2 regions of the Variovorax sp. Soil_C_17 genome follow, and region 2 is predicted to be linked to the other one. Evidence: predicted binding sites of a transcription regulator. Region 2 holds the regulator's gene; the other holds the start of a gene.

Region 1 (3,397 bases), on a different contig from region 2:
TGCGGCGGTCGCCGAAGCCGGGCGCCTTGACGGCCACGACCTTCAGGATGCCGCGGATGGTGTTCACCACCAGCGTCGCCAGGGCTTCGCCTTCGACTTCTTCCGCGATGATCAGCAGCGGGCGGCCGGCCTTGGCCACTTGCTCCAGCGTCGGCAGCAGGTCGCGGATGTTGCTGATCTTCTTGTCGAACAGCAGCACGAACGGGTTCTCGAGGATCGCGCTCTGCTTTTCGGGGTTGTTGATGAAGTAGGGCGACAGGTAGCCGCGGTCGAACTGCATGCCTTCGACGACTTCCAGCTCGCTGTCGAGCGACTTGCCGTCTTCGACGGTGATCACGCCTTCCTTGCCGACCTTGTCCATCGCGTCAGCGATGATCTTGCCGATGGTCTCGTCGCTGTTGGCCGAGATCGAGCCGACTTGCGCGATTTCCTTCGAGGTGGTGGTGGCCTTGGAGGCCTTCTTCAGCTCTTCGACCAGGGCGGTGACCGCCTTGTCGATGCCGCGCTTCAGGTCCATCGGGTTCATGCCCGCAGCCACGTACTTGAAGCCTTCGCGAACGATGGCCTGGGCCAGCACGGTCGCGGTGGTGGTGCCGTCGCCGGCGTTGTCCGAGGTCTTGGAAGCCACTTCCTTCACGAGCTGGGCGCCCATGTTCTGGAGCTTGTCCTTGAGTTCGATTTCCTTGGCGACCGACACGCCGTCCTTGGTCACGGTGGGGGCGCCGAAGGAGCGCTCGAGCACCACGTTGCGGCCCTTGGGGCCCAGGGTCACCTTGACCGCGTTGGCCAGGATGTTCACGCCTTCGACCATGCGTGCGCGGGCTTCGCCGCCGAAGACTACGTCTTTTGCTGCCATGAGATTTCTCCGAAAAAAATGATGATCCAGTCAGTCGGGGACAGAGCAGCGATCGCTTGGCGCTCGCCTGGTCTGTCCCGCAAAGTCACTTCGCTTCAACGACCGCGAACAGGTCGTCTTCCTTCATGACCAGCAGCTCGTCACCATCGACCTTGACGGTCTGGCCGCTGTACTTGCCGAACAGAACGCGGTCGCCGACCTTGACGCTCATGGCGGCCAGCTCGCCCTTGTCGGTCTTCTTGCCAGGACCGACGGCAAGCACTTCGCCCTGGTCGGGCTTCTCGGCGGCGTTGTCGGGGATCACGATGCCCGAGGCAGTCTTGGTTTCGCTTTCAATGCGCTTGACGATCACGCGATCGTGCAAAGGACGAAGTTTCATTGCATCTCCTGGATAAGAAACGGGGTTCTGTTTCGGGCTGCGGCCTGATGGCCGCCTGCCCAGCCACTGGAAGCGGGGCTGTTAGCACTCCTCTTCAGCGAGTGCTAATCATAAGGGCAATTCTGACGCTTTCAAGCGGGGCAAGTGCGCGGCGAGCTCGCAAGCTGTCGATTCCTGAGGAGCCGGCACCGGACGGCACTGGACATTCGTGAACCCACCACCTAACTTTGGCAGGGTGGGCCGAGGCGTTTTTTTGGGCGTTACCGGAGACCCTCATGACGACGACGATTGCGCAACAGGTTTGCCTCCAACTCGACAGGCGCTTGACCGCCGCGGAAGCTGCACTGGCACCGGGCGGCATGGCATCGCCGGTTCTCCTGGCGGTTGTCGGGGAGTTTCGCCGGAAGTTCGCGAAGACGCGGCCGGCATTGGAAAGCGATGCTGCCCCCGGTCAACGCGAGGCCGTATTCGAGCTCGAACAGGCGGCCGACAGCGCCAAGTGGGCGGCTTTGGCCGACCCGGCTGCGTCCGAGCAGGTCAAGCTGGCGGTCGTCGCCGCCCACGACTCGATCTGCTGGTTCAAGGCGACCGGCGCCCTGCTCGACCGCGAGTACGCCGAAAAAGATCCGCTCGCTTCCTAAGCCGAAGCGGCGTCGGCCGGCAGCGAACAGGGCGCTTGCAAGCCAGCCGCCCGGCGCGCCCGCTCGAGCAGCTCCGCGGCGCCGCCGGCATCCGCAGCCACCCCGTAGACGATGTGATCGGGACGCACCAGCGCCGCGCCGCACCCGTGGGCCGCGAACCAGCGGGCGAGCACGCCATCAGCTTCGGCGAGGCCGAGCAGGCCCTCGACGTCGGTGGCGCCATGCAGGCAGATCGCCCTCGCATCGAGTGCTTCCAGGCCGCTTCGCAGCGCCTGGAGCTGAGCCGGCTCGGGTGTCTCGCGCAGGAACAGCAGGAAGCCCCGGGGCAGCAGGTCGTCCATCATTTCAGCCGCGCCATGGCCGCCAACCTTGCCCACCGCCTGCGGGAACGGCGTCCCGGCAGCGTCCTGGCCGGTCTCGACCAGGCCGTGGCGCACGCCGGGCAGCAGGCTTTGCCGCAGCTGCACCCGCACCTCGCCGCCTTGCTGCGCCCGCAGGCCCTCGTCGCGCTCCGCGGCGCGCGAAGGATCGCGCTCGCAGATGATCTGGCCCAGCCGCTTGACGGTGCGGGTGGTTTCCTCGACCTGCGGGCCGCGCTCCATGCCGTAGCTGTCCAGCAGCGACTCGGGGGCTTCGCCGCGCAGCACCCAGTCCAGCTTCCAGGCCAGGTTGGTCGCGTCGCGCAGGCCCTGGCACATGCCCTGGGCGAGGAAGGGCGGCATCTGGTGCGCCGCATCGCCGGCGAGCAGCACGTGGCCCCGGCGCCAGGCGTCGAGGACCACGGCGTGGAAGCGATAAGTCGCCGCGCGCCAGATCCGCGCCTCGTGCGGGGCCAGCCAGGGCGCCAGCAGCTTCCAGATCGCTTCGTGCGGCATGTCGCGCTGCCCCGTCTCGTGCGGCAGCAGCAGGAACTCCCAGCGCCGGTGCGTGCCGGGCCCCACCACGTAGGTGCAGGGCCGGGTCGGGTTGCAGTGCTGGATGTTGGTGGCAGGCAGTCGCTCGAGCACGTGCTCGTCGATGTGCATGTCGATCACCACCCAGGGCTCGTCGAAGTCCAGACTCTTGAGCTGCAGGCCGAGCTGCTTGCGAATGGGGCTGGTGCCGCCGTCGCAGGCGATCACGTAGCGTGCGCGGACCTCGCCCGAGCTGCCGTCAGGCGCGCGCACGGACAGCCGTACCTGGTCGCCGACGTTCTCCAGCGGGCCGACTTCATGGCCCAGGTGCACCGACACGGAGGGCATCAGCCCCACCGCACGACGCAGCGAGCCTTCGAGGGCCGGCTGGTTGAAGGTATAGGACGGCGCCCAGGCCAGCGGATAGGGCGAGGGCCCCATGTCGAAGTGCTGGATCGGCTCGCCATCTGCGCCCTGGTAGATCGTGGGGCGGTAGGGCGTCATGTGCGGCGCCAGCGCCCCTGCGATGCCGATCTCCTGAAAGGTGCGCATCGCCTCGTGGTCCAGGGCGAAGGCCCGCGGCAGCGGATAGACCTGCTCCGACTTGTCGAACACGGCCACGCGCCGG
Region 2 (3,397 bases):
GCCATTCCGTGGGTCGGGCTGCAGCTGCTGCTGGTGGCGATCGTGATCTTCTTCCCGCAGACCGTCACCGTGTTCCTCGACAAGAAGGTCGAGGTCGACGTCGACAAGATCAAGCTGGAGATGCCGGCCGACCTGCAGGGCCCCGACAGCGGAGGCATCAACATGGACGACCCCTTCGGCAACAAGAAGTCCGGCGAGCCGGACGCGCTGCCGATGCCCGAGCCCGAGGCGCCGGCACCGGCCCCCGGGACCGACAGCAAGCAGTGAACGCACCCGAGGCCGACGCGGGCGGGCCGCTCGAGAGCCCTGCCTATCCGCCCTTGGTTCGGATCCTGGCGGTGGTGCTGATCGTCGACCTGATCGCATTCGGGCTGTGGAGCCTGCCTGCGCTGCGAAGCGCCGAGTGGTCGACGCCGGGCCTGTTGTTGTTCGGCGGCGCCGCGGTCTGCATCGCGTGGGTCGGCTACTGGATCGTCTACAGCCGCACGCGGCTCGAGGGCGATGTGCTGACTCAGACCTGGCTGTGGAACAAGCGCGAAAGCGCGGCGAACGTGGCGCAGCTCAAGCTGGTGCACTGGCCGTGGGTCGACCGCATCATCGCGCCCCGCCTGCTGGTGCGGCGCCGCAACGGCGCCGTCACGTGGTTCCATTCGGCCGACGCCCGTCTTCTGACCGGCTTCGCGGAACGCGTGGCAGCGCGGCTCGCGCTGGACCGACGCCCTCCTTCATAGCAGCGGCCACCCCGCACGGATGGAATTGGCGCGGCCCGCAAGAGTCCTCACGCAAAGAAAAACCGCTTAGAGGGGTGAGCCTCTAAGCGGTTGATTTCGCTAGTAAAAAGTGGTGCGGCTGGCAGGATTCGAACCCACGACCCCTTGGTTCGTAGCCAAGTACTCTATCCAACTGAGCTACAGCCGCACAGCTTGCGAGTATAGCATGCCCGCGAGGGCCTCTTCGGCCGTGTTGATGCAAACATGCGGTGGTAGGCCGTGCTGGGCTTGAACCAGCGACCAACGGATTATGAGTCCGCTGCTCTAACCAGCTGAGCTAACGGCCCACGCAGTCGGGATTCTAGTGGCGGCGCCGGCCCGCCCTATTTGCGGTGACTGAGCGCGTTGGTGACCAGCTTCGACGTGATGTCGACGATCTGGATCATGCGGTCGTAGGGCATGCGCGTCGGGCCGATCACGCCGAGCGTTCCGACCACCTCGCCGTCCACCTCGTAATTCGCACTCACGATCGAGAGATCGTCGAAGGGCACGACTTGGCTTTCCCCGCCGATGAAGATGCGCACGCCCTCGGCCTTGCTCGAGACGTCGAGCAAGCGCAACAGCTGCGCCTTCTGCTCGAAAAGCTCGAAGGCGCGGCGCAGGTGGCTCATGTCGCTGGAGAAATCGGTGACCGACAGCAGGTTGCGCTCGCCGGCGATCACCACTTCGTCCTGCGCCTCCGTGAGCACCTCGGAGCTGACCTGCACCGCCGCCTGCATGAGCGCCGCGATCTCGCCGCGCAGTTGCTCCATTTCCGACTGCAGACGGTCGCGCACCTGCTCGATCGAAAGGCCCGCGAAGTGCGCGTTGATGTAGTTCGAAGCCTCGACCAGTTGCGACTGCGAATAGTCGACCTCGGGAAAGATCACCCGGTTTTGCACATCACCGTCGGGCGAGACGATGATCACCAGGAGGCGGCGCTCCGACAGGCGCAAGAACTCGATCTGGCGAAATGACGAGGCACGGCGCGGCGCCATCACCACGCCGACGAATTGCGACAGGTTCGACAGCAGGTGGGCGGCATTGGCGATCACCTTCTGCGGCTGGTCGGGCGGCAGGCTGGGCGCTGCGAGATGCTCGCGCTGCGCAGTCAGCATGGTGTCGACGAACAGCCGATAACCACGCGCCGTCGGAATGCGGCCGGCCGAGGTGTGCGGACTGACGATGAGCCCGAGCCCTTCGAGGTCGGACATCACATTGCGAATCGTCGCAGGCGACAGCTCGAGCCCCGAAGCACGGGAGAGCGTTCGGGAGCCCACAGGCTGCCCTTCGGCGATGTACCGCTCGACCAATGTCTTGAGCAGCAACTTGGCGCGGTCGTCCAGCATTGAAAGATTTTAGTGTTGTAATTTACAGATGACATCCAGCTTCCGGCGCGTCGCATTGATCGGCAAGTACCAGGCTTCCGGCGCGCGCGTGCCGGCCGGTGCGCTGGACGAGGTCATGAAAGGCATCGGCGCCTTTCTCGAATCCCAGGGCTGCGAGGTCTTCGTCGAGCAGGCGGATGAAGGCGAGCGGGCACGGACCCGCTACGCCGCCCTCTCGGTCGACGAGATCGGTCGCCGATGCGACCTGGGCCTGGTGGTCGGGGGCGACGGGACCATGCTCGGCATCGGGCGCCAGCTCGCCTGCTACGGCCTGCCGCTGATCGGCATCAACCGCGGGAGGCTGGGCTTCATCACCGACATCGCGCTGAACGAGTACCAAAGCGTGCTGATCCCGATGCTGGCCGGCGAGTACGAGGAAGACCACCGCAGCCTGATGCAGGCGAATGTGGTGCGCAAGGGCGTCTCGGTGTTCGATGCGCTCGCCATGAACGACGTGGTCGTCAATCGCGGCGCCACCTCGGGCATGGTGGAGCTGAGGGTTTCTGTGGGGCACCATTTCGTCGCCAACCACCGCGCGGACGGCATGATCATCGCCTCCCCCACCGGCTCCACCGCCTATGCGTTGTCCGCCGGCGGCCCGCTGCTGCACCCGGCGGTGCCGGGCTGGGTGATGGTGCCGATCGCACCCCACTCGCTCTCCAACCGCCCGATCCTGCTGCCGGACGCGGACGAAGTCTCGATCGAACTGGTCGGCGGCCGCGATGCGAGCGCCAATTTCGACATGCAATCGCTGGCGACCATGGCCATCGGCGATCAGATCGTCGTGCGGCGCTCCGAATACCGCGTGCGCTTCCTGCACCCCCGGGGCTGGAGCTATTTCGACACGCTGCGCAAGAAACTGCACTGGAACGAAGGAGGTTCCTGACCCATGAGCCGCACGGCCGCCCCGAAGGCGAATAGCACCGTAGCCGAAGGCGAAGGTACGCCAATGAGACCGAACGCTCGACCTGTTCGTGGCCCCTCGCGAGCGCTCTCCGAGCACCTCGGCATCCTGGGCGGGCATTGACATGGCGCTGCGTCGCATCGCCTTGCGCGATTTCGTGATCGTGCGCTCGCTCGAAATCGACCTCGCGGCCGGATTCACCGTGCTCACCGGCGAGACCGGCGCCGGCAAGTCGATCCTGATCGACGCGCTCCAGCTGGCGCTCGGCAATCGCGCAGACGCCGGTGCGGTGCGCGAAGGCGCCGAACGCCTCGACGTCAGCGCCGAATTCGATGCCGACCCGTCTCTCGCGGACT

What was found. Region 2 encodes HrcA, which represses chaperone genes, less so after heat shock. Its sites were predicted from a motif close to TTAGCACTCNNNNNNNNNGAGTGCTAA; they were not measured.
Region 1: a site for HrcA is predicted at 1,317-1,343, ahead of groES (co-chaperone GroES). Genes of this name have one in related genera too.

What each region holds. Positions count from the first base shown of each region.
Region 1 covers NZ_JBDGIT010000012.1:58,843-62,239, reverse strand. The annotation lists gene groL (chaperonin GroEL) at 1-856, opposite strand, end outside; gene groES (co-chaperone GroES) at 942-1,235, opposite strand; gene AC3A6Y_RS30865 (hypothetical protein) at 1,511-1,876, shown strand; gene AC3A6Y_RS30860 (bifunctional 3-(3-hydroxy-phenyl)propionate/3-hydroxycinnamic acid hydroxylase) at 1,873-3,397, opposite strand, start outside.
Region 2 covers NZ_JBDGIT010000002.1:228,455-231,851, reverse strand. The annotation lists gene AC3A6Y_RS09805 (TRAP transporter large permease) at 1-267, shown strand, start outside; gene AC3A6Y_RS09800 (hypothetical protein) at 264-731, shown strand; tRNA gene AC3A6Y_RS09795 (tRNA-Arg) at 842-918, opposite strand; tRNA gene AC3A6Y_RS09790 (tRNA-Ile) at 981-1,057, opposite strand; gene hrcA (heat-inducible transcriptional repressor HrcA) at 1,094-2,098, opposite strand; gene AC3A6Y_RS09780 (NAD kinase) at 2,127-3,023, shown strand; gene recN (DNA repair protein RecN) at 3,166-3,397, shown strand, end outside.